DNA from 3 places in the Allobosea sp. OAE752 genome. Region 1 is predicted to be linked to each of the others. Evidence: riboswitches for the same ligand, from Rfam matches in the RefSeq annotation. Region 1 holds a riboswitch; each other region holds the start of a gene.
The links. A riboswitch is a leader RNA that binds a small molecule or an ion and turns the genes downstream of it on or off. The one in region 1 is predicted to bind cobalamin.

Region 1 (10,209 bases):
GCAGCCCGGCTCGACGATCTCGTCAACCTGCCCGCTTCGCGGCTGACGGCGCTGCTGCTGGTCGCCTCCACCGCTCTCGACCGGACAGCCGATGCCCGCAATGCCTGGGGGGCCGTGCGGCGCGACGCGGGCAAGCACCGCTCGCCCAATGCCGGCTGGCCGGAGGCGGCCATGGCGGGAGCGCTGGGCCTGCGCCTCGCCGGGCCGCGCGTCTATGGCGAGACCCGCGTCGAGGATCACTGGATGGGCGATGGCCGGGCCGAAGCGAATGCGGCCGATATCAGGCGAGCGCTTACACTCTATCGGCGCTCCTGCGGCCTGCTCTGGGTGCTTGCAGCGCTGCTCGCGGCAACAGCCATCCTGTGACCGCCTAGTTGGGAACGGGCACGGCTCTCCCCGCGATCGCCTGCAGATCGACGCCCTGCGGCAGCGAGCCGAAATGTCCCGACCAGCCGCCGGCCAGCCGCGAGGCGACGAAGGCGTCGGCGACCCCGTGCGGCGCGTGGCGGATCAAGAGCGAGGCCGACAGGGCCAGCGCCATCCGCTCGACGAAGCGTCGCGCCAGATGCTCGTGCCTGAGCACGTCGACGAGATCGGTCTCAAGCTCGGCGAGGAAGGCGTCGTAGCGCGGATCGTTGCCGCGGGCGGCGCGCAATTCGTCGAGCAGGGCCGGCACGCAATCGGGATAGCGGCGGATCGAGCGGAGCACGTCGAGGCAGACGACATTGCCCGTGCCTTCCCAGATGCCGTTGAGCGGCGCCTCGCGATAGAGCCGCGCCATCAGATGGTCCTCGATGAAGCCGTTGCCGCCATGGCATTCCAGCGCCTCGGCGACGACCGGCGTGACGCGCCTGCAATTCCAGTATTTCGCGATCGGCGCGCCGATGCGGCCGAGAAGCTGCTCGGCCTCGCTCTCGCCTTCGCGATCGAGCGCATGGACGAAGCGGAAGGCGAGCCAGGCGGAGGCCTCGGCCTCCAGAGCGAGATCGGCGATCACATTCGCCATGATCGGCTGGTGGATCAGTGCCTTCTGGAAGGCGCGGCGATGGGCCGTGTGATGCGCGGCTTGCGCCACCGCATGGCGCATCAACCCGGCCGAGCCGACGGCGAAATCGAGGCGGGTATAGTGGTTCATCTCCAGCCCGGCGCGGATGCCGTGACCGGGCTCCCCGATGAGGTGGGCGAGGACGCCGCGGAATTCGACCTCGGAGGAGGCATTCGACTTGTTGCCGCACTTGTCCTTGAGCCGCTGGATCTGCAGCCGGTTGCGCGAGCCATCCGGCAGCCAGCCCGGCACGACGAAGCAGGAGACCCCCTCCTCCGTCCGCGCGAGCGTCAGGAACACGTCGGAATGCGGGACGGAGAAGAACCATTTATGGCCGGTGAGGGAATACGTTCCATCGGCATTGCGCGTCGCGACCGTCTGGGTCTGGCGGAGATCCGAGCCGCCCTGCTTCTCGGTCATCGCCATGCCGACCGTGCCGCCGCGCTTCTGCGTGGCCGGCAGGGGGCGCGGGTCGTACTCCGACGAGGTGACCAGCTGGCCGAACTCGGCCCAGCGCGCGGAATCGCGCCGCAGCACGGGAATCGCCGAATAGGTCATGCCGAGCGGGCAGCAGATGCCGTTCTCGCCCTGGTTCCAGAGATAGGAGACGGCGGCACGCGCCACCTGCGCGCCTTGGCGCGGCTTGGTCCAGCACAAGGAATGGAACTCGTCGCGCATGGCGAGCCCCATCAATTCGTGCCAGGCCGGATGGAACTCGATCTGATCCACGCGGCGGCCCCAGCGATCATGCGTGCGCAATTCCGGCAGGCTGCGATTGGCCTGCCGCGCCAGGTCCTGCACCGCTTGCGACCCGACATGGCCACCGACCACGCCCGCCTGCTCGCGGAACCAGCCCGCGCCGAAGGCATCGAGAATGCGCCCAAGCGCCGGGTCGGCGGCATAGGCGTCATAATCCGCCAGCGCGGGTGCCTGGTTCAGCACCTCATGGGTGTCGTAGCCGTAAGCATCGAGCGTGGTCATGCGGCCTGTCCTTCACGGGAGATCAGCGCGGCGAGGGAGAGATCGGCGAGCGCAGCCGCAATCTCGCGGCCACGCTCGGGGCTGATCGAGCGTTCCGGCGAGAGCGGGCCGATCAGCGCCTCCATGAAGCCGCCGACGATCATCGCGGCGGCGGCATCCGAATCGACGGTACGGAAGACGCCCTGTCTCCCGCCTTCGACGACGAGCGCGCGAAAAATGCCGGCGATCTCGCGGCGATAGTCAAGCCGTGTCGCGTCGACCGCCGGGTCGGCAGGCTCGGCGATCATCGACCAGGCTAGGCGGCGATTGGCGAAGGCGCGCCGGGCGAAAGCCTCGACCGCGGCGGTCAGGCGCTCGGTGACGGGAGCATCGCTCGCGGCGATCTCGCGCAGCACGGCGAGCTCGCGCGTCGAGACGATAGCGACGATCTCGGCCATCAGCTCGGCCTTGGAGGAGAAATAGGAATAGACGCTGCCGGTCGAGACGCCGCTGGCGGAGGCCACCGCGGCGATCGAGGTCTCGTGGAAGCCGATTTCGGAGACGATCCCGCGCGCGGCAGAGAGGATCGCCTCCCGCTTCCCGGCCTTGCGCGGTTGCTTTGGCGTTCCGTCGGCCATGCGGGCTCCGAATTGAACTTGAATTCAGATTCAATTTGAGAGCGAATGCCGCCCTCGTCAAGGGGCTCGGGAACTCCTCTCCTGGAAAGGAGAGGAGTAGGGGTAAGGTGTTCCGAGCGAAAACGTCGGCTTGAACCCGACCCGCCGGGAGCCCTCACGGAACTGGTCCGACCACCCACACCTCGCCCTGCCCTCTCCTTCCAGGAGAGGGATCCTCGCGCCTCGACCGGGACCTCCGAAGTCACGTCCCAGAAAGACGACGCTTCCGGCTTCCCGTGCCAACCTGCGAGGCAACCTTAGAACTCGATGCCTTCCTGCGCCTTCACCCCGGCGGCGAAGTGGTGCTTCACCAGCGTCATCTCGGTGACGAGGTCGGCCGCCTCGATCAGCTCTGGCTTGGCGTTGCGGCCGGTGACGACGATGTGGAGGTCGGGGCGGCGGGCGCGGAGCACCTCGACCACCTCGGCGAGCGGCAGATAGTCGTAACGCAGGGCGATGTTGAGCTCGTCGAGCACCAGCAATCTGATCTCGGGATCGGCCATCAACTCCCTGACCTTGGCGAAGGCGCGCTCGGCGGCGGCGATGTCGCGGGCTTTGTCCTGCGTCTCCCAGGTGAAGCCCTCGCCCATGCTGTGCCAGCTCACTTGATCGCCGAAGGCTTCGAGCGCCCGGCGCTCGCCGGTCGACCAGGCGCCCTTGATGAACTGCACCACGCCGATGTGCCAGCCATGGCCGAGCGCCCGCAAGATCAGGCCGAAGGCCGCCGTGGACTTGCCCTTGCCGGGGCCGGTATTGACGATGAGCAGTCCTTTTTCCTGCGTCTTGGAAGCGACCTCGGCGTCCTGCACCGCCTTGCGCTTCTCCATCTTCGCCTTGTGGCGGGCGGCGTCTTCGCTGTCGGTCATCTTTTCATCCGCATCATTTCACGCGCATCGGCAATCCGGCGACCATGAAGACCACGCTGGCTGCGCGCGCCGCAAGCGCCTGATGCAGCCGTCCGGCCTCGTCGCGGAAGCGGCGGGCGAGCGCGTTCTCCGGCACGATGCCGAGGCCGACCTCGTTGCCGACCAGCACGAGCGGGGCGGAGGCGCGCTCGCAGGCGGCGATGAGGGCTTCGCGGGCGGCGGCCGTGTCACGCTCGGCGAGGATGAGGTTGGTCAGCCACAGCGTCAGGCAGTCGACCAGGATCGGACGGCCCGCCGGCTGGGCGGCGATGGCCTCGGCCAGATCGAGCGGTGCATCGACCGTCTGCCAGCCGGCGGGCCGGCGGGCGCGATGCTCGGCGATCCGATCGCGCACCTCGTCGTCATAGGCCTGCGCGGTGGCGATATAGGTCCAGGGCGCCGGCTGGGCCTCGATCAGCGCCTCGGCATGGCGGCTCTTGCCGGAGCGGGCGCCGCCGAGGACGAGGGTGAGATGGGGGATTTCGGCGGGCTGCATCGGCGGCTTCGCGTTCGTTCGGCGTCATCCCCGGCGACCGAAGGGAGACCCGGGATCCATGCCGGAGCGCTTCCGAAGAAGGTTCAGGCATGGATCCCGGCTCTTCGCTGCGCTCCGGCCGGGATGACAGCGTGTATGTGTCGGACCGTTCCTGCATTGCACAGCAGTCCGCCGAAGGCTAATGATCGTCGCTGACGGTGCCTCCGCGAGGAGGTGAAAAGGGAACGCGGTGCGAGACCGCGGCTGCCCCCGCAACTGTAAGCGGATGTCCTTCGCCATCGGCCACTGGAGCGCACGCTCCGGGAAGGCGGCACAAGGGCGCCAAATCCGCGAGCCAGGAGACCTGCCGTCGACCCGCAACGATCCAACCGGCTGCCGGCGGGGCGGCTACGGAGAACAGTCATGAATACCGTTTCGGTTTCCACCTCGCAGATCAGCGTCTCGGAGCGGGCGAAGGCAGTCGCCGCCGCCCTCATCGTCGGAATCGCATTGGTCTATACGACCGGTTTCGCGGCCTCGACGAATGTCCACAACGCCGCGCACGACACCCGCCACGGCCTCGCCTTTCCCTGCCACTGAGGGAAAGCCATCATGGTCACGCGTGTTCTCACGGTCAGCATCCTGGCCGGGCTCCTGGCTGGGCTAATCATCGCCGCCCTTCAGCATGTCACCACCACCCCGCTGATCCTCAAGGCGGAAACCTATGAAAACGCCATGCGCGACGGAGCGAGAGCGCATCTCGCCTTCGCGCAGGGCGAAGCCCGCATCATCCTCGTCCATGGCGGCGCCGATCACGCCGAAGGGGCGGAGCATGACGAATGGAAGCCGCAGGACGGCACTCAGCGCATGCTCTTCACCAGCGCCGCCACCATCGGAACCGCGATCGGCTTCGCGGCGCTGCTGCTGGCCGGCATGATCGCAGCCGGCGACAGCATCGACCCGCGCCGCGCGCTGATCTGGGGTGCCTGCGGCTTCCTCGCCTTCGGCCTCGCGCCGGGAATGGGGCTCGCGCCGGAACTGCCGGGAGCCGCCTCGGCCGCCCTGCAGGCGCGCCAGCTCTGGTGGCTCGCGACCACCATCGCCACCGCGATCGGGCTGTTCCTGTTCCTGCGCTACGAGGCGCCCTGGCTCAAGCTCCTGGCCGTCGTCGTGATCCTGCTGCCGCATCTCGTCGGGGCTCCGCATGCGCCGACGCCGGAGAGCAAGGTGCCGGCCGAGCTCGCGGCGCATTTCACCTCGTTGTCGCTCGGCATCCAGGCCGCGCTCTGGCTGGTCACCGCCTTCATGGTCGGGACGCTCTGGCCCTGGATGAGCCGCCGCGCGGCTGCGGCCTGAGGATAGCGGCGCCTTCGGGCGCCGCGCGAAAGGCAAACCAGATGTCCGAGGGCGACCTCACCATCCATGTCTGCACGGCCTGCCGCCGGGCCCGCGCCGACCTCCCCGATGGTTACGACCAGCCGGGGCTGGCGCTGGCCGAACGCCTCGCCGCGCAGCTCGCAGCCAAGGGCAGCACGATCCCCGTGCTGCCCGTCGAATGCCTCGCCGTCTGCAAGCGGCCCTGCACCATCGCGCTCAGCGCCGACGGGAAATGGACCTATCTGATCGGCGATCTCGACACCGACACCCATCTCGACGAGATCGTCGGCGCGGCGGAGGCCTATGCCGCCAGCGCCAACGGCATCGTTCCCTGGAAAGAACGACCGCAGTCCTTCCGCAAGGGCGTGGTCGCGCGCGTGCCGCCTTTGCCGGCGCGCCAGCAAGGATGACATCATGAACGCTCCGCAGACCGCCAATCTCGGCAAGACACCCTGCACGATCATCACCGGCTTCCTCGGCGCCGGTAAGACGACGCTGGTGCGCCACCTCCTCGAAAACGCGCAGGGCAAGAAGCTCGCCGTGCTCGTCAACGAATTCGGCGATCTCGGCTTCGACGGCGAATTCCTCAAGGGCTGCGGCATCGCCGGCTGCAGCGACGAGGACGTGGTCGAGCTGCCGAATGGCTGCATCTGCTGCACCGTCGCCGACGATTTCGTGCCGGCGCTGGAGAAGCTGCTGAATCGGCCGAACCCGCCCGAGCATATCCTGATCGAGACCTCCGGCCTCGCCCTGCCGAAGCCGCTCGTCACCGCCTTCAACTGGCCGGCGATCCGCTCGCGCGTCACGGTCGACGGCGTCATCGCCGTGGTCGACGGGCCGGCGGTGGCCGAGGGCCAGTTCGCCGATGATCCGGAGGCGCTCGCGGCGCAGAAGGCCGCCGACGCCTCGGTCGATCACGACAACCCGCTGGAAGAGGTGTTCGAGGACCAGATCCTCTGCGCGGATCTCATCCTGCTCAACAAGAGCGACCTCATCGACGAGGCCGGCCGGGCGCGGGTCAAGGCCGAGATTGCCGAGCATCTGCCCAAGGCAATCAAGATCGTCGAGACCGCCCATGGCAAGGTCGAGCCGGCGCTGATCGTCGGCCTCGGTGCCGCGGCCGAAAGCGACCTCGCCGCCCGCCCCTCGCATCATGGCGAGGGCGAGCACGATCACGACCATGACGATTTCGACTCGGTCGCCGTGCCGCTGCCGGCCGGCTTGTCCCCCGAGGAGCTCACGGCGCGCGTCGCCAGGGCCGCCGAGGCCGAGGGCGTGCTGCGGCTCAAGGGCTTCACCGCCGTGCCGGGCAAGCCGATGCGGCTCGTGGTGCAGGGCGTCGGCCGGCGCGTCGGCCATCATTTCGACCGGCCCTGGGGCGCGAGCGAGTCGCGCGACGGACGCCTCACCGTGATCGGGCTCAAGGGCTTCGATCTCAAGGCCGTGGAAGCGGCTCTCGCGGGGGCGTAACATCGGCCGATGCATCTTCTCCCGACCAGCGAGATCAGGCTCGACGACGGCGAAGACGCCGTCGATCTCGCCCTGCCGCCGGGAGATGTGCTTGTCCTGTCCTTCACCGACAGCGACCTCTCGGCGCTGGCGGTGGCGGCAGGTGACAGCAGCCTGTCCGTTCGGCTCGCGCCGCTCCGACGCTTGAAACACCCGCTCTCGGTCGACTTCCTGATCGAGAAGACGGCCGCGCATTGCCGCTTCGTGCTGCTGCGCTGCCTCGGCGGGCTGGACTACTGGCGCTATGGCATCGAGCAGCTCGGGGCGGCCTGCCGCGAGAAGGGAATCCCGCTCGCGATCCTGCCCGGCGACGAGCGCGACGATCCGCGGCTCGGCGAGCATGCGACGGTGCCGGCGGAGCTTGCGGAAGCGCTTCTGGCCTATTTCCAGGCAGGCGGCGGCGCCGAGAACATGCGGCGGCTGCTGGCGCGGATCGGGCTTCATGTTGCAGGGCGAGGACTTCCATCCGACCTTGTGCCGCTGGTCCTGCCGGCGTTCTTCGCCCTCGGCCCCAAAGGCTCGCCCTCGCCCTGGCGCGATGCACTCGCCACGCTGCCCGCCGGCCGGCCGCTCGTCCCGATCCTGCTCTACCGCTCCGGCGTCGCGGCCGGCGACACGGCTATGGCCGAGGCGATGACCGCCGCCCTCGCCGCCCGCGGCCTCGCGCCCCTGCCCCTGGCCCTGACCAGCCTGAAGGACCCGACCGTCACGGCGGAGCTCGCAGCGCTGATCGCGACCCGCAGACCCGAACTGATCGTCACCACCACCGCCTTCTCTGCTCGCGAAGGCACCGATTTCGTGCTCGACGCCGCCAATTGCCCGATCCTGCAGGCCATGCCCGTCGGCAGTCCGCGCGAGGCCTGGGACGCCTCGCCGCGCGGCCTTTCCGCCGCCGATCTCGCCATGCAGGTGGCGCTGCCGGAATTCGACGGACGCATCGGCGCCATTCCAGTCGCCTTCAAGGCGGAGGAGAATGACCCGGCGACCGGGCTTACCATCCGCCGGCTGGTGCCGGATGCCGAGGGCATCGCCGCGCTGGCCGATCTCGCGGCCGGCTGGATCGCTCTCGCACTGAAGCCTGCAGCGGAGCGCCGGCTGGCGCTGGTGATGTCGGACTATCCCGCGCGCGGCGGCCGGGCCGGCTTCGCCGTCGGGCTCGACACGCCGGCGAGCGTGACGGCGATCCGGGAATTGCTGGCCGAGGCGGGATATGAGGTTGGACCGTTATCCTCCATCGTCATCCCGGGCGACCAAACGGAAACCCGGGATTCATGCCTGAACCTTTCCGAGCGACGTTTTGGCATGGATCCCGGATCGACGCCGCTGACGCGTCTTGTCCGAGATGACAGCGCAGATATGAATGAGGGGGCTAGCTTGATGGCAGCCCTCACTACCGGGGCTGCCGAGCTGAGCATTCCGCTCACAGCCTATAGCGACTGGCTCGCCGCGATCCCTGCCCCCGCCCGCGAAACACTCCTCGCCGCCCATGGCGCGCCTGAGGCCGATCCAGCCTGCCGCGACGGCGCCTTCCGCTTCCGCGCCGTGCGCCATGGCAAGCTCATCGTCGCCCTGCAACCGCCACGCGATGCGACGCCCGACCGCAAGGCTGTTTATCACGACCCCGACGCGCCGCCCGGTCACGGCTATCTCGCCTTCTACCTTGCGTTGCGCCAGTCCGAAGCCATCGACGCGCTGATCCATCTCGGCACGCACGGCACGACGGAATGGCTACCGGGCAAGGCGGTGGCGCTCTCGGCCGGCTGCTGGCCGCGCCTGGCTGTCGGCGGGCTGCCGGTGATCTACCCTTATGTTGTCGACGATCCCGGCGAAGCAGCGCCCGCCAAGCGGCGGCTCTCAGCCCTTACGCTCGGCCATCTGCCGCCGCCGCTGGCCGAAGCCGAGGCCGCCGGCGAAACCGCGCTGCTGCGCGATCTCGTCGAGGAATTCTCGCAGGCGCAGGTGCTGGATCCGCGCCGCGCCGACGTCGCCGCCGCAGAAATCCGGGCGCGGGCCGAAGCGAGTGGGCTCGCGGCCTCCTGCGGCGTCGCGCCGGACATGTCGATGAGCGAGGCGTTGACGCGGCTCGACGCGCATCTCTGCGACATCGCCGAACTGCCCTTCCGCGATGGCCTGCATGTCTTCGGCCATTCCGACGCCGACCCGGCTTCCGCGCGCAACGAGCGCGAAAACCTGCTCGCCGCGCTCGACGGCCGCTTCGTGCCGCCCGGCCCAGCGGGCTCGCCGCATCGCGGCCGCCCCGATGTGCTGCCGACCGGGCGCAACCTCTCGACGCTCGACCCCCGCGCGATCCCGACACGTGCGGCGGCGAGGCTAGGCCAACTCGCGGCGCAGGCGGTGGTGTCGCGCCACCTGCAGGATCATGGCGATTATCCGCGCCGGATCGTGATGGATCTCTGGGCCTCGCCGACACTGCGCTCCGGCGGCGAAGATATCGCCCATGCATTGGCGCTGATGGGCGTCGAGCCGCTCTGGGACGCAGCTTCGACCCGCGTGACCGGTTTCAGCATCATCCCGCAGCCGAAGCTCGCCTATCCGCGCCTCGACGTCACCGTGCGCATCTCCGGCACCTTCCGCGACACGTTTCCAGGGCAGATCGCGCTGATCGACCAGGCCGCGCGCGCAGTGGCGGCGCTGGACGAGCCGAACGATTGGAACGAGCCGGCCGCTGCCCACCGTCGCGGCGGGCATGGCGCGCGCATCTTCGGCGCCGCGCCCGGCCGCTATGGCGCGGCCATGGCCGACCGCGCGCTTGATGGCGACTGGACCGAGCGGGCGGATCTGGGCGCCGCCTATCTCGCGGCTTCCGACCATGCCTATGGCGGGCCGGAAGGCGTGGGCATGCGCGATGCCGGCTTCGCCGAGCGCATCCGCACCTCCGACGCCTTCATCCATGTCAGCGACACCGCCGGGCGCGACATTCTCGAAGCGACGAGCGCCGCCGACGTCATCGGCGGGCTCGCCGCGGCAGCCAAGGCGCTCGGTGCCGATCCCGCCCTCTACAGCCTCGACAGCTCGGATCCAGAGGCGCCGAAGGCGCGTACGCTGGCCGAGGACATCGCCCGCATCGTCCATGGCCGATTGACACATCCGCGCTGGATCGCCGGCCAGCTCGCCCATGGCTGGCGCGGCGCGGCGGAGCTGGCCGAGGCGGTCGACACCCTCTTCGTCTTCGCGGCGAGCACGGATGCCGTCGCCGACGGGCTGTTCGACGCCGTCTTCCAGGCCTATTGCGCCGATCCG
Region 2 (10,209 bases), on a different contig from region 1:
AGGCGCAAGCCGAGAATGACGCCCGAGGTTACGCGCCGCCCTTCAGCTTCTTGTTGGTCTCGATCAGGTACGGGCTCTGCTTGATGCCCCATTTGCTCTCGAGCGCGAGCAGCTTGCCGCTCTTGTGCCACTCGACCGACATGTCCTTGAGCAGCTTGCCGAAGCCGCCGTCGAGATCGTCGAGGCGCACGCCGATCGCCCAGAGCTGCGGGTCCTCGGAGGTCAGCGGCATCTCGTAATTGGCCCATTTCGGATCGCCGCTCGACAGCGTCGAGACGATCAGCGTGTCGTCGAAGAGGAAGGCGACGCAGTTGTTGCCCTGCAGGGCGTTGAGCCCGTCCGGCACCGAGGGGAACACGACGAGGTCCGGGGAATACATCTGCGAGACCCGGCGGTTGTAATAGGCGCCCTGCACGGCGCAGACCTTGCGGCCCTTGAGGTCTTCCCACTTCTTCAGCCCCGCGCTCTTGGGCGCGAGCACATTGGTGGCGCCGGCATAATAGTTCGGCTCGATCATGCCGATCTGCTTGCGACGCTCGGCCGTGTCGCCGAGCGTCGCCAGGATCATGTCGATGCGGCCCTGGCGCAGGAACTCGATGCGGTTGGCGGCGATGACGGGGACCATCTCGAGCTTGACGCCGAGCTTGTCCGCGACCTCCTGCGCGAGATCGATCTCGAGGCCGACGATCTTGCCCGACGGATCGAGGAAGCCCCAGGGCTTGTAGTCGTTCTTGACGCCGACGGTGAGGACGCCCTTCTCCTTGATCTTGGCGAGCGTGTCCTGCGCGAGGGCGGGCATGGCGGCGAGCGTGGCGGCTACAGCGAGCGCCAGAGCGGTCAAACGTTTCATCGGTCGCGATCCCCTGTCTTTTTTTGAAGCCCTAGACTTCCGGTGGATCGATGCGTGGAATTGACCCCATGCGACGCTTTCTTGACATTCAGCGTCGAGCGATGGGGTGCTGCGGCAGTCTCTCGGATCGTGGCGGATGGCCGAAGCGCCCGCTATAGCTGCGGGAGAAATGGCTGGCGCTGGCGAAGCCGCAGGCGAGCGCGATTTCCAGGACGGAAAGGCTGGTCTGCCGCAGCAGGTCGCGCGCGCGGTCGAGGCGCAGCCCCAGGTAGTGCTCGCCGAGAGAACGGCCGAGATGTTGCCGGAACAGGCGCTCGAGCTGGCGCAGCGAGACATTGGCGAGCCGGGCGAGGGCTTCGCGGGGCTCGGGGTTCTCGATCGTCTGCTCCATGCGGCCGATGACCCGCAGCAGCGGAGCATGCGCGATACCGAGCCGCTCGCGCAGCTTCATGCGCTGGGGGTCTGCGCCCTCCCGGACCTGGGTTTGCAGGAACCATTCGCTGACGGCCAAAGCGAGGTCGCTGCCATGCTCGCGGGCGATCACGGCATGCATCATGTCGAGCGGGGCGGTGCCGCCGCTGCAGGTCAGCCGGTCGCGGTCGATTTCGTAAAGCGAGCGGCGCAGATCGAGGTCGGGGTATTCTTCCAGGAACGCGGCCGCGTGCTCCCAGTGGATGGTGAACCGGTAGCCGCTCAGCAGATTGGCCCGCGCCAGCAGATAGGGCCCCCCCGAAACGCCGCCGATCCGCACGCCGCGCCTAGCCTGCTGCCGGAGCCAGGAGAAGGTCGGCTGATGATGGAAGAGCGCCGGATTTCCTCCGGCGCAGACGAAAAGATAGTCGAGCCGAAGCTCGGCACCGATATTGGCGTCCGGTGCGATGGCGACGCCGTTCGAGGCCGGGGCGGGCGTTCCGTCGATCGAGATGTGGCTCCAGCGGTAGAGCGAATGGCCGGAGAGCCGGTTGGCCGCACGCAACGGCTCGATCGCCGAGGCATAGGGCAGCAGCGCGAAATCCGGGATCAGCAGGAAGCCGACATGGGTCGGTGCGCTGTCGTCGCTAACGGGCAATCGGATGTCGCTATCGAGCATGTCGCGGAGCCTATGTCGGTCAATCTCCGGATGACAAGACCGCCCGGACCCCTCGATGCGCTATTCCGTCTTCTCGCTGCTCGCCCAGGCCCTTCAGGGTCACAAGGGCTGGACCCCGGCCTGGCGCGATCCCGCGCCCAAGCACGAATACGACGTCGTCATCATCGGCGGCGGCGGGCATGGCCTGGCGACGGCGCATTACCTCGCCAGCCGGCACGGCATCACCAATGTCGCGGTGCTGGAGAAGGGCTATCTCGGCTCCGGCAATGTCGGCCGCAACACCACGATCATCCGCTCGAATTACCTGCTGCCCGGCAACACGCCCTTCTACGAGCTCTCGATGAAGCTTTGGGAAGGGCTGGAGCAGGACCTGAACTACAACGCCATGGTCAGCCAGCGCGGTGTCCTGAACCTCTTTCATTCCGACGCGCAGCGGGATGCCTTCGCCCGGCGCGGCAATGCGATGCGGCTCGCCGGGGTCGATGCCGAACTGCTCGGCAGCGAGCAGGTAAGGGCGATGCTGCCCTATCTCGACTACGACAACGCCCGCTTCCCGATCCGGGGCGGGCTCCTGCAGCGCCGCGGCGGCTCGGCCCGGCATGACGCCGTCGCCTGGGGCTATGCACGGGCCGCCGACAGCCGCGGCGTCGACATGATCCAGAACTGCGAGGTCACCGGCATCACCATGGCCGGCGGGCGGGCCGTCGGCGTCGAGACATCGCGGGGACCGATCCGGGCGAAGAAGATCGCCATGGCCGTCGCCGGCAATTCGTCGCGGGTGGCCGCGATGGCGGGCCTGCGCCTGCCGATCGAGACCCATGTCCTCCAGGCCTTCGTCTCGGAGGGGCTGAAGCCGCTGATCGACGGCGTCGTCACCTTCGGCGCCGGGCATTTCTACATCAGCCAGTCCGACAAGGGCGGGCTGGTCTTCGGCGGGGACATCGACGGCTACAACTCCTACGCCCAGCGCGGCAATCTGCCGGTGATCGAGGACGTGATGGAATCGGCCATGGCGCTCTGGCCGGGGCTCGGCCGGGTGCGGATGCTGCGCCATTGGGGCGGCGTGATGGACATGTCGATGGACGGCTCGCCGATCATCGACCTGACGCCGATCGAGGGGCTCTATCTCAATTCCGGCTGGTGCTATGGCGGCTTCAAGGCGACGCCGGCCTCCGGCTTCTGCTTCGCGCATCTGATCGCGACGGGAGAGCCGCACCCGGTCGCGAGCGCCTATCGGCTCGATCGCTTCGCCACCGGGCGCCTGATCGACGAAAAGGGCGCCGGCGCCCAGCCCAATCTGCACTGACCGCGCGCTGCCCGAGGATCCCCCATGCGCATCACTTGCCCCCATTGCGGCGCGCGCGACGCCCAGGAATTCACCTATCTCGGCGCGGCCGATCCGCAGCGACCCGACGGGATGGCAGCGACGGAAGCGGCGATGACCGAGTACGTCTATCTGCGTGACAATCCGGCCGGCAGTCACCGCGAGCTCTGGTATCACGGGGCCGGCTGCCATGCCTGGCTGGTCGTGACCCGCGACACCCGCACCCACGCGATCGCCTCGGTCGAGGCCGCCAGGGCGCGCAAGGCGGGAGCCGCGGCATGAGCGGGCAGCCCTTCCGTCTCGCCTCCGGCGGCCTTGTCGATCGCAGCCGGCCGCTGAGCTTCAGCTTCGACGGCAGGTCCTATCGCGGATTTGCCGGCGATACGCTGGCTTCCGCGCTGCTGGCGAATGGCGTGCGGCTCGTCGGCCGCTCCTTCAAATATCACCGCCCGCGCGGCATCCTCTCGGCCGGCCCGGAGGAACCGAACGCGTTGGTCGAGTTGCGCTCCGGGGCCCGCCGCGAGCCGAACACGCGCGCCACGGTGGTCGAGCTGTTCGAGGGGCTCGACGCGGCCAGTCAGAACCGCTGGCCCTCGCTCGCCTTCGATCTGCTCTCGATCAACGGATTGCTCTCGCCGGCCCTGGTCGCGGGCTTCTACTACAAGACCTTCATGTGGCCGGCGGCCTTCTGGGAAAAGCTCTACGAGCCGCTGATCCGCCGTGCGGCGGGCCTCGGCCGCGCGGCCGGCTTAGAAGACCCTGACCATTACGAGAAGGCCTTCGCCTTCTGCGACGTGCTGGTGATCGGCGGCGGTCCGGCCGGCCTTTCCGCCGCGCTCGCAGCGGGGCGCAGCGGCGCCCGGGTCATCCTCTGCGACGAGGATTTTCGCCTCGGCGGGCGCCTGCTGGCCGAGAGGCGCGAGATCGATGGCAAGCCGGCGGCCGAATGGCTGGCGGCGACGCTGGCCGAGCTCGAGAGCCTGCCCGAAGTGCGGATCATGCCGCGCACCACCGTCTTCGGCCTCTACGACCACGGCATCTATGGCGCGGTCGAGCGTGTCGGCGATCACCTGCCCGAGCCGGCGCCGCATCAGCCGCGACAGCGCGGCTGGCGCATCCATGCCAAGCGCGCGATCCTCGCCGCAGGCGCACTGGAACGGCCGATCGTCTTCCCCGGCAATGATACGCCGGGCGTCATGCTGGCGGGAGCGGCACGCACCTACGTCAACCGCTACGGCGCATTGCCGGGCCGCGAGGCGGTGCTGTTCACGGCCGGGGACGATGGCTGGGCCACGGCACGCGATATCGCCGCAGCCGGTAGCCGCATCGCTGCCATCGTCGATGCCGGCGGCGACTCAGATCCCGCCCGCAAGGCGCTCGCCGACAAGCTTGGTGCGAGGCTGTTCGCAGGCGGCGCGGTCGAAGGCACGCGCGGCGGCCGCCACCTCAGCAGCGTCACCATCCGCGATGCATCCGGCGCGACGACGGCTGTCGATTGCGACCTGCTCGCCGTCTCCAATGGCTGGAACCCGACGCTGCATCTGACCTCGCATCAGAACGGCAAGCCGGCCTGGGACGACGGCCTGCAATGTTTCGTGCCGGGCTCCTTGCCGGCGGGCCTTGCTGTCGCCGGCAGCGCGGCCGGGCGCTTCACGCTGGCGCAGGCGCTGGAGGACGGCGCGCGGCTCGGCCGCGAGGCTGCGGCCGAAGCCGGGCTGACGCCTGCGCCGCCGGCACCCGTGCCTGCGACCGATCCCGAGACGACCGCGCTGCGGCCGCTCTGGCGAGTGAAGGGAACGAAGGGCAAGGCTTTCGTCGACTACCAGAACGACGTCACCGACAGGGATGTCGAACTCGCCGCACGCGAGGGCTTCCGGCCGGTCGAGCATCTCAAGCGCTACACCACGCTCGGCATGGCGACGGACCAGGGCAAGACCTCGAACCTCTCCGGCCTCGCCATCATGGCCGAGCAGACGGGCAGGACGATCCCGCAGACGGGCACCACGACCTTCCGGCCGCCCTATACGCCGGTCGCGATCGGCGCGCTCGCGGGCCATCATCGCGGCAAGGAATTCAGGCCGGTGCGGCTGGCACCGACCCATGACTGGTCGCGGGAGCAGGGCGCCGTCTTCGTCGAGGCCGGCCCATGGCTGCGGGCGCAGTACTATCCGCGCCCCGGCGAAAACGACTGGCAGGCGACGGTCGATCGCGAGGTCAAGGCCGTGCGCGCGAGCGTCGGCCTCTGCGACGTCTCGACGCTCGGCAAGATCGACATCCAGGGGGCGGAGGCCGCCGAGTTCCTGGAGCGCGTCTACATCAATGGCTGGAAGGCCCTGCCGGTCGGCAAGGCGCGCTACGGCCTGATGCTGCGCGAGGACGGCTTCGTCATGGATGACGGCACCACCTCGCGTCTGGGCGAGCACCATTTCCTGATGACGACCACGACGGCCAATGCCGGCAAGGTGATGCAGCATCTGGAGTTCTGCCATCAGGTGCTGTGGCCGGAACTCGATGTCCGCATGGTCTCGGTCTCCGAGCAATGGGCACAAGCTTCCATCGCCGGGCCCAAGGCGCGCGAAACCCTACGCGGCGTCGTCGATCACGAGCACGACCTCTCGAACGAGGCCTTCCCCTATCTCGCGGCGCGCACCGTGACGGTCGGCGGCGGCATTCCGGCGCGGCTGTTCCGGATCTCCTTCTCGGGCGAATTGGCCTATGAACTGGCGGTTCCGGCCGCCTATGGCGATGCGATGATGCGCGCCCTGATGCAGGCCGGCCAGCCCTTCGGCATCACGCCCTATGGCACCGAGGCGCTCGGGGTGATGCGCATCGAGAAGGGCCATGTCGCCGGCAACGAGCTCAACGGCCAGACCACGGCGCGCGATCTCGGCCTCGGCAAGATGATGTCTTCGAAGAAGGACTATATCGGCCGCCTGATGGCGGGCAGGCCGGCCCTGATCGAGCGGGACCGGCCGTCCTTCGTCGGCTTCAAGCCGGTCGATCCCTCCCAGCGCCTGCGGGCCGGCGCCCACTTCATCGGCATCGGCAAGGCGGCGGTGATGGAGAACGACGAGGGCTACATGACCTCGGTCGCCCATTCGCCGCATCTCAACCACTGGATCGGCCTCGGCCTGATCCGGAACGGCGCCGGTCGCATCGGCGAGCGCGTGCGCGCCTATGATCCCGTCCGAAACGGCGACATCGTCGTCGAGATCTGCTCGCCCGTCTTCGTCGATCCGGAAGGAAACCGCCTCCATGGCTGAGATCGCGACCTCATGGCGCCCGCGCAGCGCCTGGGCGGGCATCGCGCAACCCGGCTCCTTCGGCGCGAAGGGCGAGACCGGCGTCGTTGCGACGCTGCTGGATGGTTTCGGCCTGGCGACCCTGATCGCTGAACCGGGTGCGGCGATGGCCCTGTCGCGGGCCGTCAAAGGCCGGCTCGGCATCGCGCTGCCGGAGATGCCGAGGATCGTATCGGGCGGGGTCCATGACGCGATCTGGGCGGGGCCGGACCAATGGCTGCTGCGCGCGGCTTCGCGCGACGGCTTCCAGCCATTGCTCGATGAATTCGCGACCCATGCCGCTGTCAGCGATCAGAGCGATGCGCGCGCCGCCTTCCGGCTTCAGGGTCCCAGGACCCGCGATCTGCTGGCAAAGGGCGTGATGCTCGACCTGCATCCTTCGGCCTTTGGCGTCGGCGAGACCGCCGTGACAAGCGTGGCCTATCTCGGCGTGCAGCTATGGCGGCTCGCCGACGGGCCGGACGGACCCGTCTTCGAGATCATGGTCGCACGCAGCATGGCAGGAAGCTTCTGGTCCTGGTTTGCCGCAGCGGCGGCCGAGTTCGGCTGCCGGGTTGCTGACCAAGACTGACGGCAACGCCTCGCGCGCCATCCTCCGGTTGGAGATCAGGAAGAAGCGGTTCTCCGCCGAACAACGGTCTTGGCGGGCTTGGCTCGCGTCTTGGCTGGCGGCACCGCCGCGGCGGCCTCGGCGTCGGCGGCTTCCTTGGCGAGCCGCAAGGCCCGCAGTTTTGCGGTGCGTTCGCGGACGGCGATCTGCTCCACCCGCAACGCTTCCAGGGCCGTTTCGGCCTCGGCGCGGCGTTGCGCTGCGAGCGTCGCTCTGCTCTGGGCCCGCAATTGCGCCTCTTCCGGCGGAATTCTGTTGCTCGACATCGGCAAACTCCTTCTCGAACGCAGGACGCCAGGGCGTCAGCGGCGTTTTCCGGCAGCACGCTCCTGCATGGATCGAACGGCTTCGGGCAGAACCTTGCGTGGGGCTCGGCTTCGATCCTCGCCGGTTCGGCCTGGCGAGCAGGCCCGGCCCTCGGCGAAATCCTGCGGATTGAAGCCCAGGCCCAAATCCTCGCCTATCGTGCCTGCGCGGGGGCCTGGCCGGGCCGTGCCGGCCGTTCCACGCGCTTCGGCATCGGCAGCAATCCTTCGCGCTGAGCCTGCTTGCGTGCTGCCTTGCGGGCGCGGCGGATGGCTTCGGCCTTCTCGCGGGTTCGCCGCTCGGACGGCTTCTCGTAGGCGCGACGCGCCTTCATCTCGCGAAACACGCCTTCACGCTGCATCTTCTTCTTGAGGACGCGAAGCGCCTGGTCGACGTTGTTGTCGCGAACGAGAACCTGCATTCGAATTTCCCTTCTGATGCAAACAAAAAGGGCCGGGTTGATCCCGACCCCTCCGTGGCTATCCGCCGCTCAATCGAACGGGCGCCGGTACATCCGCGGTCGCCGCTGATCTCGATTGACGCGCCGGATGGCGTCTAGCTCACTCGGCCTGCAGGTTGTCCGCAGACACCTTGCCGGAGCGCTTGTCCTGCACCAGCTCATAGGAGACCTTCTGGCCTTCCTTCAGCGTGCGCAGACCGGCACGCTCCACGGCGCTGATATGGACGAAGGCGTCCTGGCCGCCGTCTTCCGGCTGGATGAAACCAAAACCCTTGTCGGTGTTGAACCACTTAACTGTGCCACTGGCCATGCTGACCTCCTGTAAAGGCTATTGTTCATGCGCCGCGGGTGCAGCGCATTTTTCGATTTGAGCAGGAAGTTCGTCAGCAGTGCGCGATGAAAGCGCGGGGCCAATTCGTTCGGCCTAGATCGATGTTTCTATCATGGTACTTATAAGACACATTGTCAAATGGAAGGTTTTATCTCGCAATATTTTCGGAAAATCAGCCGGGCGCCAAATCGACCGACAGCAACCGTGTGACCCGGCCTGAGACGCGCCATCGCGATATGCTGGGGCGGCTCGGCAGCCATCGCAGACAGCTCGTGGCGGTCGCGAATTGCGCGAAGCTCGGGAACGGGGCGTGCGTCGATCATGGCGGGCGGCGAAGGGGCGCTAGCGCTTGAGGCGTAAAGCATCGCTCGACGCGGTTTCGCCGAAGCGAAGGCAGAGCCGACGTCATTGCCGAACAGCACGAACAGGATAGGCCGGAGGCCGCGCGGTGATCCCCGATCTTCACAGGCGCCGGACGGCGGCATCACGACCTGTTGACAGGCGATGCCCCTTAGCTACTAGATCTGGTGGTCGATGGTCTCTCGAATCGCAAGATCGAGAGCTAAGAGGGAAGCCGGTGAGAGACCGGCGCTGCCCCCGCAACTGTAAGCGGCGAGTTCACGTCCAGGATTAAGTCACTGAGGCTGCAAGGCCTTGGGAAGACGGGACGAGAGCGCTGACCCGTGAGCCAGGAGACCTGCCGCGACCTCGTATACGTCCTCGGGCGGGGTGTCCCGGTGGTGCGCTTGGCAGGTCGCGGCCTTGTGGTGCCGCGCGCCTTCTCGACGCAACCGCTCTGGCCTTTGCCCCCAACATTTGGGGTTGATGCCGATGTCTCTTTCCATTGAAGCCGAGCGGCCTGCCGCCGCTCCGTCAGCCGCAGAGCCGACACTGTCGAAGCTCGCTGCGAGCGAGCCCGGCTACCAGATCATTCGCCGCAACGGCGCGGTGACGCCGTTCGATCCCTCGAAGATCACCGTGGCGCTGACCAAGGCGTTCCTCGCCGTCGAAGGATCGAACGCCGCCGCTTCGCGCCGCATCCACGAAGCCGTCGCGGAGATGACCGAGCAGGTCGTCGCGGGGCTGACCCGCCGGGCCGCGACCGGCCGCACTTTCCATATCGAGGATGTGCAGGACCAGGTCGAGCTCGCCCTGATGCGCGGCGAACACCACAAGGTCGCCCGTGCCTATGTGCTCTATCGCGAGGAGCGGGCGCGCGAGCGGGCGAGGGCGGTTGCCGAGACGAAGCCTGTCGCCTCCGCAGCTCCCTTGCTGCACATGAAGCTCGCCGACGGGACGCTTATCCCGCTCGACGCCGGCCGCCTCGACAAGGTGGTTCGCGAGGCTTGTGCCGATCTCGACGGCGTCTCGGCCGAGCCGGTCCTCACCGAGGCGCGCCGCAACCTCTATGACGGCATCTTGCTCGACGAATTGGCGCTGGCGCCGATCCTTGCCGCCCGCACGCTGATCGAGAGCGAGCCGAACTATGCGAAGGTCTCCGCGCGCCTGCTGCTGGACAAGCTCCGTCGCGAGGCACTGAGCTTCGTCCATGGCCGCGCCGAGCAGGCGACGCAGGAAGAGATGTCAGTGCTTTATGCCGACTACTTCCATGCCTATCTCAAGACCGGCATCGCGAACGAGCTGATCGACCCCGAGCTCGGCCGCTTCGACATCGCCCGCATCGCCGCTGCACTCAAGCCCGAGCGCGATCTGCAATTCGACTATCTCGGCTTCCAGACGCTTTACGACCGCTATTTCCTGCATGTCCGGGGCAACCGCTTCGAGCTGCCGCAGGCCTTCTTCATGCGTGTCGCCATGGGTCTCGCCATCCGCGAGATCGATCGCGAGGGCAGGGCGATCGAATTCTACGATCTGCTCTCATCCTTCGATTTCATGGCCTCGACCCCCACGCTGTTCAATTCCGGGACGCTGCGCC
Region 3 (10,209 bases), on a different contig from region 1:
CTCGCCGGCCGCGTCAGCGGCCCCGTCCTGCGACTGGCCCAGATCTGGCAGGACTTCCATCAGGCGCGGCTGTCGATCGCCCGCCTCGGCGATATTCTGAACACCACGCCCGAGCCTGCCTATAATCCCTCCCGGACGGCCCTTCCCGCCATCCGCGGCGACATCAGCTTCGAGCATGTGACGTTCCGCTACCGGATCGACGGCCCGGAGATCCTCCACAAGGTCAGCCTGAGCATTCCGGCCGGGCAGATGATCGGGATCGTGGGACCCTCAGGCTCCGGCAAGAGCACGCTGGCCAAGCTCGCCCAGAGGCTCTACGTGCCGGAAAGCGGCCGGGTCCTGGTCGACGGTATCGACGTCGCCCAGATCGACCCGTCCTGGCTGCGTCGCCAGATCGGCGTCGTCCTGCAGGACAATATCCTGTTCAACCGCTCGGTCCGCGACAACATCGCTTTGGCCGACCCCGCCCTTCCGGCGGATAAGGTGATCGAAGTCGCGAAACTGGCGGGCGCGCACGACTTCATCCTCAAATTGCCGGAGGGCTACGACACGATCGTCGGTGAGCGCGGCGGTAGCCTGTCGGGCGGGCAGCGGCAGCGTATCGCCATCGCCCGGGCCCTGGCGACCGATCCCCGCGTCCTGATCTTCGATGAGGCGACGAGCGCGCTCGACTACGAGAGCGAACACATCATCCAGCAGAACATGACGCAGATCGCGCGCTCCCGGACCGTGCTCGTCATCGCGCACCGTCTCTCCACCCTGCGGATGGCCGATCGCATCGTCACCATCGAAGGCGGCCGCCTGATCGAGGACGGCACTCACGAGCAACTGATGCGCACCGGCGGCCGCTACGCCACCTTGCATCGGCTTCAGTCCGGATTGCCGGAGGCCGCAAACACGCAGGCCGCGGCGGGTCAGGCCGCGTCCCGATCCGGGGCGTGGGGGCCCTCCCCACTGACAACGCTCGCGGGGCATCAGCCGTCCAACCTGGCCACCGCCCGTACCCACAAGCATCTTTGAGACGTCGGATGACCGCATCCTCCACAACCCCGGGAGCCTCTACGCCGCGCTGATTTCCCTTGGGAAAGCAGCGGCGACGAGAAAAAAGCCATGCACGCGCTCACGAACGATCAATCGGGACTTTTCGCACTGGAGATGCTGCTGCGCCTGCGCGGCGCCATCGCCACGAAGGAAGACCTTCGCAACCATCTCGGTGACGGCGCCGTCGGCGTCACCGAGATCCTGAAGGGCGCACGGGCCTATGGCTTTGTCGCCCGCTCCTTCTCCGCGACATGGGACAAGCTGGCCGAGCTTCCGCTGCCTTGCATTGCGGCGCTTCGCAACGGCGGCTTCCTCCTGCTCGGAAAGGTCAATCACGAGAACGCGGTCGTGGTCGCGTCGAACATCACGCAGCCGACCTTGATGACGCGGGCCGAATTCGAAGACCAGTGGGGCGGGCGTCTGGTCCTGCTGAAGCAGGCGAAGACGGCTGCCGAGAACATGCCGCGCCTCGACAGGGCCGTGGCGATCAGGGCGCGTCAGGCTCTGACATCGACGGCGGAATGGGGCGCTCGCAACACCCGCGCCGCCGTGACGAGCCTCGCCACGCGCTCGCAGGCCCTTCAGCAGGCCGTCATCGCCCGATCGACCGATGAGAAGCACCTGCGCTCCCTGGAGCTCGCATTTCTGCCGGCCGCGCTCGAAATCGTCGAGACGCCGCCCTCCCCGCTCGGGCGCATCATCGGCCTGAGCATCGTCTCCATCTTCGCCGCCGCCTTGCTCTGGGCCTGCATCGGCACCGTCGACATCGTCGCCGTCGCGCCCGGAAAGATCATCCCCAGCGACCGGACCAAGATGGTCCAGCCCTTCGAGACCGGTGTCGTGCGCGAGATCAAGGTCCGCGACGGCCAGAGCGTCAAGGCAGGCGACGTGTTGGTCGATCTCGACTCGACGACCGCCGATGCCGAGGTCGGGCATCTGCAGAGCGATCTGATGGCCGCTCGCCTCGATATCGCGAGGCTGCGGGCGGCGATCGCCAACAAGGAAGACCCCCTTTCGGCGTTTACTCCACCCAAGGACGCGTCTGCTGACCTGGTCCAGATGTATCGCGGCCTCCTCCTCAGCCAGAGCAGCGAGCAGAAGGCCAAGCTCGCGAGCATCGATGGGCAGCTGGCGCAGAAGGCGGCGGAGCGCGACACGATTCAGGCCTCCGTCGACAAGCTGAAGAACACGCTCGTGCCGCTCCAGCAGCGCGTCGAGATTCGCGAGCAGCTTTTCCAGAAGGAGCTCGGCTCCAAGGTCACCTATCTCACCGAATTGCAGGATCTCGTCGGCCAGCGTCAGGACATCCTCGTTCAGGAGAAGCGCGGCAGCGAAACCAATGCCGCGGTCACCGCCTTGACCGAGACGCGCGCGAAGACCGTGGCGGAGTACGAGCGAACCCTGTTCGACGACCTGACCAAGGCCCAGCAGAAGGAGGCCGGCTTCAGGCGGGACATCGTCAAGGCCGAGCAGCGCAGGAACCTGCAGAGGCTGACGGCCCCGGTCGACGGCATCGTGCAGCAGCTCGCGATTCATACGATCGGCGGCGTCGTCACGCCGGCGCAGACGCTGATGTACATCGTTCCGGCAGACAGCCGGCTGGAAATCGAGGCGATGATCTCGAACCGCGACATCGGCTTCGTCAGCGCCGGCCAGGAAGCCGCCGTCAAGATCGACACCTTCAATTTCACCCGCTACGGCCTGCTGCGCGGCACCATCCTCAGCATCTCGCAGGACGCCATCCCGCGCGACAAGATTCCCGACACCGCCGGTGACAAAACCTCGGGAGCGGGAAACGACAGCAGCGAACCGCGCGGGCAGGAACTCCTCTACGCCGCGCGCATCTCGCTCGACCGCACGCAGCTCGCGATCGAGGACAAGCAGGTCAACCTGTCGCCCGGCATGGCCGTGACGGCGGAGGTCAAGACCGGCCGGCGGCGGATCATCAGCTATCTGCTCTCGCCGCTCTCCCGCTACCAGCACGACAGCATGCGGGAACGCTAAGGCATTTTCGAGCGAAACGGACACCGGTTCGCGTAAAGAAAATGCTATAAAACAAAGAGATGGATCATTTCCGCGATTCAGGGAAACGCGGAAATGATCCAGGAGCCGGCTCGGGGGGACCCGGACCGAAAGCTTCGCATCGGGCCGGATTTCGCATTCGGCCCGATGCCGTGGGCGTCCCTTTTTTTCGGCGTCTCCGAAAGCCGGTCTTCCCGGTGCGTTCAGGCAAGCCGCCGTGTCGCGCCAGCGGCCTGATGGACCGCCATGACCGCCCGGACCCGGCTGTCGAAACCGATCTCGCTGATGTTGTCGATCCCGAGCAGGGCGGCCAGCCGCGAACGGGCGCGGTTGATCCTGCTCTTGATCGTTCCGGTGGTGGTGCGGCAAAGCGTGGCCGTATCCTCGTAGGAGAGCCCCGCCGCGCCGACCAGCATCAGCGCCTCGCGCTGATCGAACGGAATTTCGCGCAGAGCCGCACAGAACTCCTTGTATTCCAGCAGGCCCTCCTGCTCCGGCGCCGCGCGCAGCGACTCGGAATAGCAGCCATCGGCGTCCTCGACCTCGTGGCGCCGCCGGCGCAGATCGGAGAGGTAGCAGTTTCGCAGGATCGTCGTCAGCCAGGCACCGAGATTGGTGCCGGGCCGGAAGGTGTGGATCTTGCTGATCGCGCGCATCAGCGTTTCCTGCACGAGATCGTCTGACCTGTCCGCGCTTCGGCTGAGGGACATGGCGTAGGCACGCAATTGCGGCTCGAAAGTCAGCATTTGCTGCTGAAGGGAGAGAGAGCCGGCTTCCAACTTCCCGGAATTATTGTCTCCGCAGGCCATCGTCGATCTCCCACTCACAACCACGAGACAAAACAATCAACCGCTCGCAGGCGAAACGAGCCTGCGTTCCCGGCAGCGCGGATCGCGCAGCCGAACCGTTACTGCTTCACTTTGGCCGGCATCATCATGTTGGTCTGCTCGAGCGGACCGGCGATGCCGAGCCCTCCTCCGGGGATGATGCTCCGCTGGACCCTGAGCACGTCTCCGGGCAGGAGCTCCATGCTCTCCGGCGCGTCGATCGTCTCAGACTTTCCGTCCTGGATGCGGACGACCGTCAGGCTGCGGGTCTCGACAGGGCCGTCGGAGTTTCCGATCAGCGTCGGGACGGTCACCTTGGCCTCCACGAGAAGACTCCGGTTGGTGTCGAACTTCACGCTGACCTCGTCGAGATCCATCCGGACCTTCTGCACCTCGGCGGTCAGGGACGCGTTGCGCTCGCTCTTCAGGTCGAAGATCCTCTGGTCGGCCTGCGTGATGTTCTGGCGCGACCGCAGGATCAGCGTCTGGAAGCCCTGCTCGTTCATTTCGAGCTGCGCCTGCATGCGTTCGAGGTTCGCCAGGCGGCTGATCGTCGTCAGGCCACGCTTGACCAGGTCCCGAACCTCCTTGAGCTCCTTCTCGACGCTCGCGACCTGGACCTTGTTGGCCTCGATCTGGCGCTTGATCGCCTCGATCTCGCGCTCATACAGGGCCCGGTTCTGCTCCAGGCTGTCGATCTGGGTCTTCAGGGAGTCGACATGGATGTTCAGGAGCGAACGCTCCTCGTCGATCAGTTGCCTCACCCCGCCATCGCTCTGCGACCGGGCGAGAAGCTCGGGCGGAAACTGGATGTCGCTCCTCATCACCAGCTCGGAGTTCAGGCGGGCCCGGCGCGCCGTCAGCTCGTAATACCGCCTGACGAGATTCCGCATATCGCCGGTGATGTTGATGCTGTCGCGGTCGAGCCGCATCAGGCCGGGGTCACTGAACCGCAGCCACCCGCCGGCCAGGCTGACGACTTGCAGAACGGTCATGCCCGGGCGGAACTGATACTCGCCGGGCTTCTGCACGTCGCCCAGCACATAGACCGGCCGGGTCTCGAGGACCTCGACCGAGGCGCCGGGCTTGTCGGAAATGCCGGAGCGCACAAAGCGCTCGGCAATCTGGCCCGCGATTTCCTTGGTCGAAAGGCCGTTGACGGGAATATCCCCGATCGGCGCGATGGAGATCGTTCCATTCGCGCGGACTTTGTATTCACCGCTCAGCTCAGGATACTGAAAGATCTTGATCTTGAGCTTGTCATCGGCCCGAACGACGTAGTCGGACGTCGCGCGCACAGTGTTGCCGTTGAGCGTGAACAGGACCAGTGAAACTGTCCCGACGACATTTACCCATGAACGGCTTCGCTTCATCGTAGCACCTCTCCGCTTCATGACGATCCGGCAACCGGCTCGATAGGCATCGCAGGCCCGAACAGGCCTCGTCCGGCGGCCATCAACCCTTCCGCCTCCCAGAGCTTGTCCCCGAAACGGCCGATCATCCGGTCATCGACCATGTTCAAAACCGCTCCGATGAAATCCGACGGCGCCGCGCCGGAGACCGTGAAGGCGCGCTCGATCCGCTCCATCTCGGCGCCGCCCCATTTCATCACCAGCAGGATTCCGTCGATGTTCTGCGCGGCCATGCGAAACTCGGGACCGCGTTCGAGGGCCGGCAGGCAGACGACGATCAGGTCGTAGGCTGCCAGCGATGTCTGATCGCAATGCATCCACCAGTTGGCGACGCCCTCGCCGGTGCCGGGAGGAGGCGTGATGAGAAGATCGGGTCCGTCGCCGCCATTGTTCCAGAGGCTGCCGCCGAGCGGCTGCGGCTGCGTCCCCGAGAATGCCGGCGCGGAGGACATCTCCCTCGCGGACGATCGCGACGTCTCGCTGCCGCCGGCCTCCACGAGCAGAACCTTCCTCTGGCTGCGCGCGGCCATCTGGGCGAGGTGCCGCGCCACGGTCGTCGCGCCATCTCCTGCGATCGAGGAGGCGACGCCGACGGTGCGTGCCTTGGCCGCCTCGATCGCGACCGTCGCCCGCAGAAGCGTTTGCGCCAGCAAGGCTTCAGGCAGGCGATCCTGGCCGGCACGCTGCCGAGCCTGGCTCGAAATCGCGGGCTTGCCGCTTTTGAACAAGGGGATCGCGCCGATGCACTCCAGGCCGAAACGCTGAATCTGCGCGGCACTGCGGATCGTCTTGTCCCGGAAGTCGAGAAACAGCGCCAGCGCCGCCCCGATCACCAATCCGGCCATGACCGTAGCCATGATGATCAGGATCTTCCGCGGTCCGTTGGGCTTGTCCGGAGCGAGCGCCGGCGTCATCACATAGACGCTGGGTCCCAAGCCCTGCAGCCGCTCGCGCAGCAATGGCGAGCGCTCGCCATCCTGCTCCGCGTTGAGACGCGCCTGGAGCATGACCTGGCTGATGCCATTGGCGATGAGCGCGGACTTCTCCGGATCGGAGGTCGTGACGTCGACGAGGATCGTGTGACTGGTTCCGACCCGCTTGACCGCGATGCTCCTGGCGAGGGACTCGATGGCGGCTTCCTGCTTCGCGCGGCTCTCGTCGGAGGTCGCTGGCGACGTGCCGGAAAGCCACCGGGCGAGCCCCTGAAACGCCGTCGCCGCGGGAACGAACTCGGAATCCTCGGTAAGGTCCAGCGACCCTACGACCTTGGCCAGGGTACCGCGCGAGCGGATGACCTCGCTCTCGTTCTCGACCTGCGTGAGATCGGCGCGCCCGAGGGAAATGACGAGGTCGGGGCCGGGCTGAACTTCCTTCACATAGACCAGGAGCTGCGTCGACGCCGTATAGCTCGCTGGCCTCAGCACCGTGTAGAGCAGGCCAAGCATCGCCGCGAGACCGACACATGCGGCAATGAGCTTCCAGCGGCGGCGTAGGCTGAGAAGGCCGAATGTTGTGGAGGGCTGGCGCTCGTCAATATAGACCGACATTGGACTTCCGATCTGTATCCACCGACCATTTGATGTCTTTGCAGGAACTCCGTTCCCTCAAAGACGGCGTTCGCAAGTCACACAACGCGAATACGCGGACTGTAAGTCACGATAAAACTTCGATATTTTTCACTGCAGCTTTGCGGGAACGAATTCGCACGATTGATTCGTCGCTGTACTGGGCAAAGCCAATTCCAGATGCTCGGCGTCCACAACACGCGCCGCTCTCATCCAGACAAAGGCTCTGTTCCAGACCTCCCAGCTCATCTCCTCCATGATGAGCCCGTAATCCTCCGGGCTGAGCCGCCGCAAAATCAGCTCAGCCACCCTGCGGGCCCGGTCCGCGCCCGGGTCGTTTCGCCTCCCTTCGGCGGGCCCGTTAAGCTCGCGCGCGGGAAGAAACGACGAGGAGAATCCTTCCTGCGCCGGACGCTGCACCGCCTCCATCCTGGTCTTGCGCGTATCCACGACCTGCGAATGCAGCTCGCTGCGGGACACACGCTCACCGTTCTCGAGTCGCTGCAGGATGGTGGTGCGAACCGCCGGCGGGGTCGTCTTGGCGAGATAGACACGAAGCGTCGATGGAACCATCAGCGCGACGAGCTTCGCATTCGCATCGGAATCGGCGCCGCGCGCCAGCTTCATCAGGTCCTGCGCGGTCCTGATCTTGAACTCGCACGCCTTTTCGACCCATTTGACGAAGACCCCGTGGGGCAGCCGCTCCTTGACGCGAAGGAGCTCGCGGCCGATTTCCACAGCATGTTCGGTCGCAGCCCGACGCAGGAGCTTGATCCTTTGCGCGGCATCCTGCAATTCTGTCGCGGAGAGCTGTGCATTCGGCAACACGGCTATACCCTCACTCAACCCACAGTACTATTCAGCTTACGCTTGGTGCACTGCACCGTGAAGCGAGCAAAGGGGTTCCCGTCGGCGCAAAGGGAGTAGCTCCTTGAGGCGACACGCGATGCGTTCACGACGCCGGCGCGGCGACAGAGATCAAATAAAAATCTGATTTATATCAGTTACTTACCATATTTAAGGAGAATTGGAGCTACCCCCGTTCCGCTCCACGGGAAGTGAAATGAGCCTCGCTTTTCGGAAGCTCCCGCCTGATGGCAGCTCGGCCTCCCTTCAGAAACATTACCTTACGTAAGTATCAAGACGGGATGCCGCGCGGCAGAAATCGCCGCAAGCGAGATCTTGGCTGCCGGAAGGTCACGCCCGCAGTGAACCGATCTCCTGGCAGGGCGAACCAGAAACCCGGGCAGCAACATGGCCAGTGACGCTGCGTCGAGCGGAGAAAGCCCGGACATCACACCGGTCTGCGAAGCCGCCGCGCCTGGGCCCCAGATCTACAGTGCCGGCGGCATATCGACGTCGATCATGATGGTCCCGAACCGAGCTTGACGGTGCGGCACGACCTTATAGGTTGGACGTGATCGAGGTTCTCCAGATTCAGCCTGGAGCTAAGAGGGAATTCGGTGAGGCGCGTTGCGCCAAAGCCGAGGCTGCCCCCGCAACTGTAAGCGGCGAGCTCTCCGTCCATCGTCCACTGGCGCGTGCCGCGCCGGGAAGGCCGGGCGGAACCGGCGTCGACCCGCGAGCCAGGAGACCTGCCCCGGTCATCGAAGACGTCTTTCGGACGGGGTGTTCCGGAGGTGTGTGTCGGTGATGGCCATGCGGCCGTCATCCGTCCGCATCCTGCGCAGCTCCCGCATCCGTCATCTCGGGGAGCGATGAAGTCCATGTTCATGAAGACCGCCGGCCGCGCTGTCGCGGGGAGCTTGACGGCTGCGCGCCGCTCGCCCTATCAGAAATGTAACAATGTTTCATATAAGGCTTCCTCTGTGCCGATTGCGCGCCCTCTCGTCCGCCTGCTTCAATGGCCCGTCCTGGCATTCCTCGGCAGCCTGGCCGCGGGCGCGGCCGTCGCAGCGCCGACCCAGTATCCGCTGACGCTGGAGAACTGCCGCGAGACGATCACCTTCAACGCCGCGCCCAAACGCGTCGTCTCGATCGGCCAGACGCAGACCGAGATCCTCTATGCGCTCGGCCTCGGCGACCGCGTCGTCGGCACCGCCGTCTGGTTCTCGCCCATCGCCAAGCCCTATGAGGCGATCAATGCCAAGGTGAAGCGCCTCGCCGACAACGACCCGAGCTTCGAGGCGGTTCTCGCGCAGGAGCCGGACCTCGTTACCGCGATGTTCGAATGGCATGTCGGCCCCAACGGCATCGTCGGCAAGCGCGATCAGTTCGCCAAGGTCAAGGTGCCCACCTATGTCTCGCCGACCGATTGCGTCGGCAAGGACAATTCCGGCGGCGGCGACGGTGTGCGCACCCAGATGTTCACGATGGAGCTGGTCTATCGCAACATCCGCGAATTCGGGCAGATCTTCGACGTGTCCGACCGCGCCGAGACGCTCGTCGCCGAGCTCAAGGCGCGCGAGGAGAAGGCGGTCCAGGCGGTGGCGGATGCAAAGGTCAAGGACGTGCCGGTCGTCGTCTGGTTCTCCAGCAAGGACATCAAGGGCGACGGCTTCATGGCCGGCAGGAACGGCGTGCCCGCCTACATCCTGTCGAAGCTCGGGGCGCGCAATATCATCACGACCAATGAGGAATGGCCGTTGGTCGGCTGGGAGAGCATCGCTGCCGCCAATCCCGCGGTCATCGTCACGGTGAAGATGGATCGCCGCCGCTTTCCGGCCGATGATATCGAGAAGAAGCTCGATTTCCTGAAAACCGACCCCGTCGCCAGCAAGCTCGACGCGGTGAAGAACAATCGCATCGTCATCATGGATGTCGGAGCGACCCGCGCCGGGCTCGATACGGTGGACGGCATCGAGACGCTCGCCAAGGCGATCGCCGGCTTCGGTCTGACTCCTTGAGCCACGCAGCCCACGGCCCGAACTGGCCGGCGCGGATCGCCGTCGCGCTGGTTTCGCTGCTGGCGCTCACCTTCGCGGTGGCGCTGGCGGTGACGATCGGCGAGATGCGCATCCCGTTGGAGACGGCGTTGAAGGCGCTCGGCAACGGGCTGTTCGATCTCGATTGGCCTGTCAGCGCGATCCAGCAGGGCGTGATCTTCGACTATCGCCTCAGCCGGGCGCTGATGGCGGGGTTGTGCGGCGGCGCGCTCGCTCTCTCAGGCGCAATCCTGCAGGCGCTGCTGCGCAATCCCCTGGCGGAGCCTTACGTTCTCGGCATCTCGGCGGGAGCCTCGACCGGCGCCGTCGCGGTGCTGATCCTCGGCGTCAGCGTCGGCGGCACGGCGCTGACGGTCTCGGCCGGCGCCTTCATCGGCTCCTGCGCCGCGCTCGCGGTGGTCGCGCTCCTGGCGACCGGAGCGGGCGGGGCGAGCGA

Region 2: another riboswitch for cobalamin. It lies ahead of GGC47_RS00665 (ribonucleoside-diphosphate reductase subunit alpha); the one in region 1 lies ahead of GGC47_RS13150 (CbtB domain-containing protein).
Region 3: another riboswitch for cobalamin. It lies ahead of GGC47_RS04910 (ABC transporter substrate-binding protein); the one in region 1 lies ahead of GGC47_RS13150 (CbtB domain-containing protein).

What each region holds. Positions count from the first base shown of each region.
Region 1 is NZ_JBNPXO010000004.1:293,562-303,770, reverse strand. Features, by position in the region: gene cbiB (adenosylcobinamide-phosphate synthase CbiB) at 1-366, shown strand, start outside; gene GGC47_RS13170 (acyl-CoA dehydrogenase family protein) at 371-2,026, opposite strand; gene GGC47_RS13165 (TetR/AcrR family transcriptional regulator) at 2,023-2,643, opposite strand; gene cobO (cob(I)yrinic acid a,c-diamide adenosyltransferase) at 2,940-3,548, opposite strand; gene cobU (bifunctional adenosylcobinamide kinase/adenosylcobinamide-phosphate guanylyltransferase) at 3,562-4,083, opposite strand; cobalamin riboswitch at 4,263-4,448, shown strand; gene GGC47_RS13150 (CbtB domain-containing protein) at 4,486-4,662, shown strand; gene GGC47_RS13145 (CbtA family protein) at 4,675-5,418, shown strand; gene GGC47_RS13140 (DUF1636 family protein) at 5,460-5,849, shown strand; gene cobW (cobalamin biosynthesis protein CobW) at 5,854-6,909, shown strand; gene cobN (cobaltochelatase subunit CobN) at 6,919-10,209, shown strand, end outside.
Region 2 is NZ_JBNPXO010000001.1:150,647-160,855, reverse strand. Features, by position in the region: gene GGC47_RS00710 (transporter substrate-binding domain-containing protein) at 29-850, opposite strand; gene GGC47_RS00705 (GlxA family transcriptional regulator) at 939-1,940, opposite strand; gene GGC47_RS00700 (sarcosine oxidase subunit beta family protein) at 1,996-3,246, shown strand; gene GGC47_RS00695 (sarcosine oxidase subunit delta) at 3,271-3,546, shown strand; gene GGC47_RS00690 (sarcosine oxidase subunit alpha family protein) at 3,543-6,527, shown strand; gene GGC47_RS00685 (sarcosine oxidase subunit gamma) at 6,520-7,137, shown strand; gene GGC47_RS00680 (hypothetical protein) at 7,173-7,442, opposite strand; gene rpsU (30S ribosomal protein S21) at 7,637-7,903, opposite strand; gene GGC47_RS00670 (cold-shock protein) at 8,043-8,252, opposite strand; cobalamin riboswitch at 8,791-8,992, shown strand; gene GGC47_RS00665 (ribonucleoside-diphosphate reductase subunit alpha) at 9,105-10,209, shown strand, end outside.
Region 3 is NZ_JBNPXO010000002.1:15,466-25,674, reverse strand. Features, by position in the region: gene GGC47_RS04940 (type I secretion system permease/ATPase) at 1-1,020, shown strand, start outside; gene GGC47_RS04935 (HlyD family type I secretion periplasmic adaptor subunit) at 1,111-3,045, shown strand; gene GGC47_RS04930 (sigma-70 family RNA polymerase sigma factor) at 3,267-3,872, opposite strand; gene GGC47_RS04925 (polysaccharide biosynthesis/export family protein) at 3,971-5,263, opposite strand; gene GGC47_RS04920 (Wzz/FepE/Etk N-terminal domain-containing protein) at 5,281-6,849, opposite strand; gene GGC47_RS04915 (DUF3102 domain-containing protein) at 6,979-7,695, opposite strand; cobalamin riboswitch at 8,275-8,484, shown strand; gene GGC47_RS04910 (ABC transporter substrate-binding protein) at 8,697-9,734, shown strand; gene GGC47_RS04905 (FecCD family ABC transporter permease) at 9,731-10,209, shown strand, end outside.